Regions from separate parts of the Plantactinospora solaniradicis genome, predicted to be linked through region 2. Evidence: riboswitches for the same ligand, from Rfam matches in the RefSeq annotation. Region 2 holds a riboswitch; the other holds the start of a gene.
The links. Region 2 has a riboswitch for cobalamin ahead of ACFP2T_RS32035 (CbtB domain-containing protein). Riboswitches for the same ligand answer to the same signal wherever they lie in the genome.

Region 1: it holds a riboswitch for cobalamin, as region 2 does, so the genes downstream of both, ACFP2T_RS07540 (ribonucleoside-diphosphate reductase subunit alpha) here and ACFP2T_RS32035 (CbtB domain-containing protein) in region 2, are expected to answer to the same signal.

Annotation. Positions count from the first base shown of each region.
Region 1 covers NZ_JBHSPR010000007.1:327,747-332,228, reverse strand. The annotation lists gene ACFP2T_RS07545 (SDR family oxidoreductase) at 1-571, opposite strand, end outside; cobalamin riboswitch at 863-1,099, shown strand; gene ACFP2T_RS07540 (ribonucleoside-diphosphate reductase subunit alpha) at 1,299-3,686, shown strand; gene ACFP2T_RS07535 (ribonucleotide-diphosphate reductase subunit beta) at 3,740-4,482, shown strand, end outside.
Region 2 covers NZ_JBHSPR010000037.1:115,212-119,693, reverse strand. The annotation lists gene ACFP2T_RS32045 (precorrin-2 C(20)-methyltransferase) at 1-1,348, shown strand, start outside; gene ACFP2T_RS32040 (cobalt-precorrin-6A reductase) at 1,352-2,122, opposite strand; cobalamin riboswitch at 2,263-2,414, shown strand; gene ACFP2T_RS32035 (CbtB domain-containing protein) at 2,449-2,658, shown strand; gene ACFP2T_RS32030 (CbtA family protein) at 2,673-3,482, shown strand; gene ACFP2T_RS32025 (histidine phosphatase family protein) at 3,485-4,087, shown strand; gene ACFP2T_RS32020 (hypothetical protein) at 4,114-4,482, opposite strand, start outside.

The sequences.
Region 1 (4,482 bases), on a different contig from region 2:
GCCGCACGAGGTGCGCGGCGACGTCGCGTACGTCCACCGGTTGCCCGACGATCTCCGGATCGACCGGCAGGACGGGCAACCGGGCCAGCTTGGTCATCGCCTCGTCCAGCAGGTCGTGGAACTGGGTGACCCGGAGCACCGTCCAGGGCACCGGCCCGGCCGCCACGATCGCCTCGGCCTCGACCTTGGCCTTGAAGTACGGCCACGGCACGCGGTCGGCGCCGACGATCGACAGGTACACCAGGTGCCGTACCCCGGCCCGGCCGGCGGCCTCGACCAGCCGGCGGGTGCCGTCCACGTCCACCCGCCGGGTGTAGCCCCGCTGGTACGGCGCAGACGCCAGATGGACGACGGTGTCGATGTCGCCGACCGCCGTGCCGAGACCCTCGCCGCTCGCCAGGTCAACCCGCGCCCAGTCGATCCGGCCCGGGTCGATCCGGCCCGGGTCGATTCCGGGACCGCCCGCCGGTGCGGTGCGACTCGTCGCCCGGACGGCATGCCCGGCGCGCACCAGTTCGGGGGTCAGCACCCGGCCGAGGCGCCCGGTCGCTCCCGTGATCAGGATGTTCATCGCTTCTCCCCGTCTCCTGCCCGCCCGGTCGGCCCGGTCCGACCCGACGGCCCGGTCGACGACGTCGGCGACTCTTCGTGGTTCCACCCAGGGCAGACGGGACAAGCCCGCGCGATGTGACCGACGACGGCGACGTACGGGTGACCGACCCGTCCCGACGGGACGGTCCGGTCGCCCCGTTCCGGGCGTCGGGACCGGTCGACCCTCCGGGGTCGTCCGATCGCCCCTGCCGTGACGTTGTCGACACGCCGACACGACATCTTGGGTGTGACTTTCCGAGCGTCCCTATATATGGTGTTGACCGCAGCTGGTTCGGCCGCCGTCATCCGTTGGCGGTCGAGGCAAGAGGGAACCCGGTGCAAGTCCGGGACTGCCCCGCAGCGGTGAGTGGGAACGACCGCCGTCATCACGCACTGGGTTCGTCCGGCCAGAAGCCGGGCCGCCCGGGAAGCGACGGCCAGTAGGAGAACACGGGCTCGTCCGTGCCTGCCCGCGAGTCCGAAGACCTGCCAGCGCGCCGCGTACGGACCCGTGCGCGGCGGTTCGAGGCCGCGCGGGACGGCCGACGCCACCGACGTACGCCGCCGCGTGCCCGTCGGCGTCCTCCGCGTGCCCCCGGACCGAACCGGACCGAGCTCGCGAGGAGAGAGTTGTGACGGTCACCGAGGTCCTGCCGGTCGATTCCGGAGCGGGGGACGACACCAGCACCGCGCCCCGGCGTCCCCAGATGCGGGTGCGTAAACGTAACGGCGACACCGAGCCGGTCGACGTCAACAAGATCGTCCGGGCGGTGGAACGCTGGGCGGACGACCTGACCGACGTCGACCCGCTGCGGGTCGCGACCCGGACCATCAGCGGCCTGTACGACGGTGCCAGCACCGCCGAACTGGATCGGCTGTCCATCCAGACCGCCGCCGGGATGATCGGTGAGGAGCCGCAGTACTCCCGGTTGGCCGCCCGGCTGCTGGCCGGGTACATCGACAAGGAGGTCCGGGGTCAGGGCATCGCCTCGTTCAGCCAGGCGATCGGGCTCGGTCACCAGCACGGGCTGATCGGTGACGAGACGGCGGAGTTCGTCCGGCTCAACGCCCGCAAGCTCGACGACGCCGTCGATCCGGACGCCGACCGGCGGTTCGAGTACTTCGGACTCCGTACGGTCTACGACCGGTACCTGTTGCGGCATCCGACCGACCGGCTCGTGGTGGAGACGCCGCAGTACTGGCTGCTGCGGGTGGCCTGTGGCCTGTCCCGTACGGCGGGCGAGGCGATCGGCCTCTACCGGCTGATGGCGTCGCTCGCGTACCTGCCCAGTTCGCCGACGCTGTTCAACTCCGGCACCCGGCACACTCAGATGTCGTCCTGTTACCTGGTCGACTCGCCGCGCGACGAACTCACCTCGATCTACGAGCGGTACGCCCAGGTGGCGCACCTGTCGAAGTTCGCCGGAGGGATCGGCATCGCCTGGTCCCGGGTGCGCTCGCGCGGCGCGCTGATCCGGGGCACCAACGGTCAGTCCAACGGGATCGTGCCGTTCCTGCGCACTCTGGACTCGTCGGTGGCGGCGGTCAACCAGGGCGGCCGGCGCAAGGGCGCGGCCTGCGCCTACCTGGAGCCGTGGCATCCCGACATCGAGGAGTTCCTGCAACTGCGGGACAACACGGGCGAGGATGCCCGGCGTACCCACAATCTGAACCTGGCCAACTGGATCCCGGACGAGTTCATGCGACGGGTCGAGGCGGACGGGACGTGGTCACTGTTCGATCCGGACGAGGTGCCGGAACTGCCCGACCTGTGGGGCGAGGCGTTCGACGCGGCGTACCGGGCGGCCGAGGAACAGGGCCGGTACGTGCGCCAGGTCAAGGCCCGGGACCTGTACGGCCGGATGATGCGCACGCTGGCCCAGACCGGAAACGGCTGGATGACCTTCAAGGACACGTCCAACCGGCTGTGCAACCAGACCGCCGAGCCGGGCAACGTCGTGCACCTGTCCAACCTCTGCACGGAGATCATCGAGGTGTCCAGCGACACCGAGACCGCCGTGTGCAATCTCGGCTCGATCAACCTGGCCGCCCACCTGCTGACCGCCACCGGTGCCGACGGGGCCGACGACGGCATCGACTGGGCGCGGCTGCGCGACACCGTCCGGACCGCCGTGACGTTCCTCGACCGGGTGATCGACATCAACTACTACCCGAGTACGGAGGCAGCGGCGAGCAATCCGCGCTGGCGCCCGGTCGGGCTCGGCGTGATGGGGCTCCAGGACGTCTTCTTCGCACTCCGGATGCCCTTCGACTCGGCACCGGCGGTGGAACTGTCGACCAGGATCGCCGAGGAGATCTACCTGACCGCCCTGGAGACCTCGGCCGACCTGGCCGAGCGGTTCGGTGCGCATCCGGCGTACCCGTCGACCCGGGCGGCGGCCGGTCAGCTCCAGCCAGACCTGTGGGGCGTTTCCGGCACCCAGTCGGAGCGTTGGGCCGCGCTGCGGCAGCGGATCGCGGCGCACGGCCTACGCAACTCCCTGCTGGTGGCGATCGCCCCCACCGCCACCATCGCCTCGATCGCCGGCTGCTACGAGTGCATCGAGCCGCAGGTGTCCAACCTGTTCAAGCGGGAAACGCTCAGCGGCGAGTTCCTCCAGATCAACGCCGCCCTGGTAGCGGAGTTGAAGGCACGTGGATTGTGGACCGAACAGATCCGGACCGCGATCAAGCGGGCCGACGGCTCGGTGCAGGGCATCGAGGAGCTTCCGGCGGAACTGCGCGAGCTGTTCCGTACGGCCTGGGAGCTGCCGCAACGGGCGTTGATCGACCTGGCCGCCGCTCGGGCTCCATACGTGGACCAGTCGCAGTCGCTCAACCTCTTCATAGCGGCGCCGGACATCGGACGGCTCAGCTCGATGTACCTGTACGCCTGGAAGTCCGGCCTGAAGACCACCTACTACCTGCGCTCCCGCCCCGCCACCCGCATCCAGCAGGCCACCGTCGGCCTGGGTGTAAGGAAGGGCCCCTTGTTATCGCTTTCTGTTGTAGAAGGGCCCCTTCCTAACACCTCGGACGACGAGGTGCTGGCGTGTTCGTTGGAGAACCCCGAGGCATGCGAGGCCTGCCAGTGAGCGCGATCGACGAGGGTGCGACCGGCCAGGGCACCGCTGGGCGTACGGCGCCGATGCTGCTCGATCCCGGGATGGACCTGACGCTGCGGCCGATGCGGTACCCGCACTTCTTCGACCGGTTCCGGGACGCGATCAAGAACACCTGGACGGTCGAGGAGGTCGACCTGCACTCCGACCTGGCCGACCTGGACCGGCTCTCCCCGGCGGAGCGGCACCTGGTCAGCCGGCTGGTGGCGTTCTTCGCCACCGGCGACACGATCGTCGCCAACAATCTGGTGCTCAACCTCTATCAGCACGTCAACTCGCCGGAGGGGCGGCTCTACCTGTCCCGGCAGCTGTTCGAGGAGGCGGTGCACGTCCAGTTCTACCTCAACCTCCTCGACACGTACGTGCCGGACGAGGGGGAGCGGTTCGCCGCGTTCGCCGCGGTCGAGAACATCCCGTCGATCCGGCGGAAGGCCGAGTTCTGCTTCCGCTGGATCGACTCGGTCTTCGATCTTCGAGAGTTGAAGACCCGGGACGACCGGCGGGCGTTCCTGCTGAACCTGATCTGTTTCGCCGCCTGCATCGAGGGGCTGTTCTTCTACGGCGCCTTCGCGTACGTCTACTTTCTCCGCTCGCGGGGGCTGCTGCACGGGCTCGCCTCCGGCACCAACTGGGTGTTCCGGGACGAGTCCATGCACATGGCGTTCGCCTTCGACGTGGTGGAGACGGTACGTCGGGAGGAGCCGGAGCTGTTCGACGACGAGTTGGCCGGGCAGGTCCGGGAGATGCTGGCCGAGGCGGTGGAGTGCGA
Region 2 (4,482 bases):
CGAGGGGGCCATCACCGAGTTCTACGACGCCAGCGCGGAACGGCTCGCCGGACACCTGTCGGCCGGGCGGGACGTGGTGGTGCTCTGCGCCGGAGACCCGATGTTCTACGGCTCGTACATGTACCTGCACGAACGACTGGCACACCGGTTTCCCGCCGAGGTGGTGCCGGGGGTCACCTCGATCAGCGCCGCCACCGCCGTCCTGGGCCGGCCACTGGTCGAGCGGGACGAGGTGCTCACCGTGCTGCCCGGAACCCTGCCCGCCGACGAACTGACCCGCCGGCTGGCCGACACCGACGCCGCCGCCGTGCTCAAGCTGGGACGCACCTTTCCCCAGGTACGCGCGGCGTTCACCGACGCCGGACGGCTCGACGACGCCTGGTACGTCGAGCGGGCCACCACCGGGACCGGGCGGGAGCTGCCGCTGGCCGAGGTGGATCCGGACGGGGTGCCGTACTTCTCCCTGGCGGTGCTGACCAGTCCGACGGGCGCGGCCGTGGCGGCGGGTGTCTCGGGATCGGCTGGCATCGCCGGTTCGGCCGGTGTGGACGCGGCGGCCGGCACCGACGGGTCGGCGGGTGTCGATGCCGAGCGACCGGCGGGCGAGGTGACCGTCGTCGGGCTCGGTCCCGCCGGGACGAAGTGGCTCACCCCGGAAACCGCGCAGGCGCTCCGCGAGGCGGAACATCTCGTGGGCTACGCCCCGTACGTCGACCGGGTGCCGCACCGTCCCGGCCAGCACCGGCACACCTCGGGGAACCAGGTCGAGATCGATCGGGCCCGGCACGCGCTGGAACTCGCCCTGGCCGGCGCGCGGGTGGCAGTGGTCTCCTCCGGGGACCCCGGAGTCTTCGCCATGGCCACGGCGGTGCTGGAGGTGGCCACCACCGACGAGCGGTTCGGCTCGGTCCCGGTACGGGTCCTGCCGGGCCTGACCGCGGCGCAGGCGGCGGCGAGTCGGATCGGCGCACCGCTCGGCCACGACTTCGCGGTGCTCTCGCTCTCCGACCGGCTCAAGCCGTGGGCGGTGATCGAACAGCGGCTGGCCGGTGCCGCCGCCGCAGACCTGGTCCTGGCGCTCTACAACCCCGCGTCCGCGAGCCGCCGGTGGCAGGTGGCGGCGGCCCGGGACGTCCTGCTGCGGCACCGGTCGGCGGAGACTCCCGTGGTCATCGCCCGGGACGTCGGCCGGCCGGGGGAGCGGGTGACCGTCGTGGAACTGTCCAAACTAGACCCGGAAGAGGTGGACATGCGCTGCCTGTTGATCGTCGGCTCGTCGACCACCCGACTGGACCGGCGCGCGGACGGCTCGACCGTGGTCTGGACGCCCAGGACGTACCCGGGCTGATCCTCACCGGTGGGCGGTGGTGCCACCGCTGGGCAGTGCGGTCTCCAGCCAGGCCAGCGCCGCGCCGATCTCCGACACCTTCGCCGGTACGGCCACCGCCGACGGCCGGTCGACCATCACCACGGGCAGGCCGAGGTCACGGGCGGCGGTGAGCTTCGCCCTGGTGTACGAGCCGCCGCTGTCCTTGGTGACCAGTACGTCGATCCGGTTCGCCGTCATGAGCGCCGTCTCCGCCGCCACCTGGTACGGGCCACGGTCCCGGATCACCGAGACGTTGCCGGGCAGCGGCGTCTGCGGTTCGTCGACGACGCGGACGAGCAGCCAGGTGTCCCGCAGCGGAAGGAAGGCGTCCAGTCCCTGCCGGCCGGTGGTGACGAAGGCCCGACCACCCAGCCGGGGCACCAGATCCGCCGCTGCGGCGAGGTGCGGCACCCGGTGCCACCGGTCCCCGGGCCCGCTCGTCCAGCCGGGACGCTCCAACCGCAGGTGTGGCGCCCCGGTCGCCTCCGCCGCCCGGACCGCCGAGGACCTGATCCGTTCCGCGTACGGGTGGGTCGCGTCGATCAGCGCGTCGACCCGGTGTTCGACCAGCCATCGGGTGAGGCCGTCCACGCCACCGAACCCGCCGATCCGGACTTCGCCGACCGGCAGCCGGGGATTGGCGACCCGACCGGCCAGTGAGGAGACCACGACGGTGTCGGGGCGGCCGACCAGGGCGGCGGCAAGTTCTCTCGCCTCGGCCGTGCCCCCGAGCAGCAGCACACGGGTCGTCACGGCGCGACGGTAGCGGCCGCGTGGAGGGGCGACAAGCGCGCCCACCCGCCGGTGACCTCCGACACCATGCTCTCCGCCACGCCCTCGGACCGCGCGGCGGGAACCCCCGGGCAGCATTCGGTCGGGACGCCGTCCGGTTGACCGCAGGGTACGGCGCCGATACCGTCAACTCGCCATCTGCGGCGTCGCGAGGGAAGCCGGTGAGAATCCGGAGCGGTCGCGCCACTGTGAGCGGTCCCGACGTAACTCGGGCCCGCGAGCCAGGACGCTCGGTCGTCGCAGCCTGTCGAAGGGGACGCGTCATCCCCAAGGAGGTTCTACCGCGCATGTCCAGCTCTAGCTCTACTCCGGCCCGTACCCTGGCCCACCCCGCGATCTCCGCCCGCCTGCTCTGGCTGGCACTCGCCGTCGTCGCCGTTCTCTCGCTGCTGACCTACCTGGTCGCGTTCGACCAGGGCGCCGTCTCCCAGAGCGGCATGTACCTGCACGAGCTGATGCACGACGGCCGGCACCTCCTCGGCGTTCCCTGCCACTGACCGCCGCGTACCCGGTGCCGAGCTTCCTGTCCGTACTACTGCGTGGCCTGCTCGCAGGCCTGGTCGCCGGTCTGATCGCCGGGACCTTCGCCTACTTCGCCGGTGAACCGCGGATCGACGCGGCGATCGCCATCGAGGAACAGGCGACCCACGCCGAGCCCACCACGGGCGAGGACCACCACGAGGACGAACTGGTCAGCCGGGACGGCCAACGTGCCGGCCTGTTCCTGGCCACCGGACTGTTCGGCGTCGCCATGGGCGGTCTGCTGGCCACGGCGTACGTCCTGCTGCGCCGCCGGCTGCGTACCCGGGACGACGGCCGGGCGGCGCTGCTGATGGCCGGCGGCGCGCTGCTCGGCGCGGTGGTCGTACCGTTCCTGAAGTATCCGGCGAATCCACCGGCGGTCGGCAACCCCGACACCATCAACCAGCGGACCGGCAGCTATCTGCTGCTGGTGGTGCTCGGTCTGGTGGCCGTCTGGGCCGGCGCCCTCGGCTACCGGGCGCTGCGGCCGGGCGCGCCGGACTGGCAGCGCGCGGCGGCGGCGGTCGGCGGGTTCCTGCTCGTCACGGCGGTCGCCTACATCGTGCTGCCGTCGTTCCACGAGGTGCCGGACGACTTCCCGGCCACCCTGCTGTGGAACTTCCGGCTGGCCTCCCTCGGCACCCAGGTGGTGCTCTGGACCGGCATCGGGCTGCTGTTCGCGGCGCTGTTGGATTGGAGCGGCCGGGATCGGCGTCCGGCCACCGAGCGGTCGGCCGGCGGCGGAGCGACGGACACCGACGAGGCGAGGGACGGCGTCGACGCCCCCGCCCGACCGTGAGTGTGACCGCGACCAGCCTCCTATTGGTCGCGCACGCCCACACCGCCGCGATCCGGCGCGCGGTCTTCGGCGGCGGCGCCGAACCCCTGGACGAGGGGGGCAGCCGGGCCGCTCTCGCACTCGCGCCGGCCAGCCCGGACGGCAGAGGGCTGCTCGGGCGGATCGACGTCTGCCTGAGCACCCCGGCGGTGGCGGGATTGCAGACCGCGTACGCGCTGGGTCTGCAACCCACCCTGGAACCGGCGCTGGCCGACTGCGACTACGGGCGCTGGACCGGGCAGCCTCTCGACGAGGTTGCCGACTGGGAGCCTGACGCGGTACGGAGCTGGCTGACCGAGCCGGACGCGGCACCGCACGGCGGCGAGTCGGTCAGCGCGCTCCTGCACCGGGTCGGCGGCTGGCTCGACGGGCAGGCCGACCGGGGCGGGCGGATCGGCGCGGTAACCCATCCGGTGGTGATCCGCGCCGTGCTGGTCCGGGCACTGCGGCTGCCGCCGACGGTCTTCTGGCAACTGGACGTGGCGCCCCTGGCGGTCGTACGCCTGACCGGGCGCGGGTCGCGCTGGCAACTCCATCTGACCGCGCCCGCCGCTACGACGAGTTGAACTCTCCCGCTCCCGGGTAGCACCCGCTATCCGGAGCGTCCCCGGCGCCGGGCGGCCAGGCCACGGAGCCGCAGTACGACGAAGACACCGGTCGCGACCAGGACCAGTACGACCGCCCCGATCAGGTATCCGGTGTTGTCCAGCCCCCACCCTGATCGTCGGGTCTCGCCGCCGGCCTCGCCGCTCGCGGCTGGGGTGGGGGTCGCAGGCACCGTTTCGGTGGGGGTGGCTGTCGACGGTGCCGGACCGGCCCCGGCCGCCGGGTTGTAGCGCAGGATGACCGGCTTCGTGGCGGGGGAGTCCTCGTCGGTTTCCGAGACGGTCAGCAGCGTCTTTCCGTCGGCGCTGTAGGTGATCGACTCGCCCTGGGGCTCGTCGGGCAGCGGGGTGACCCG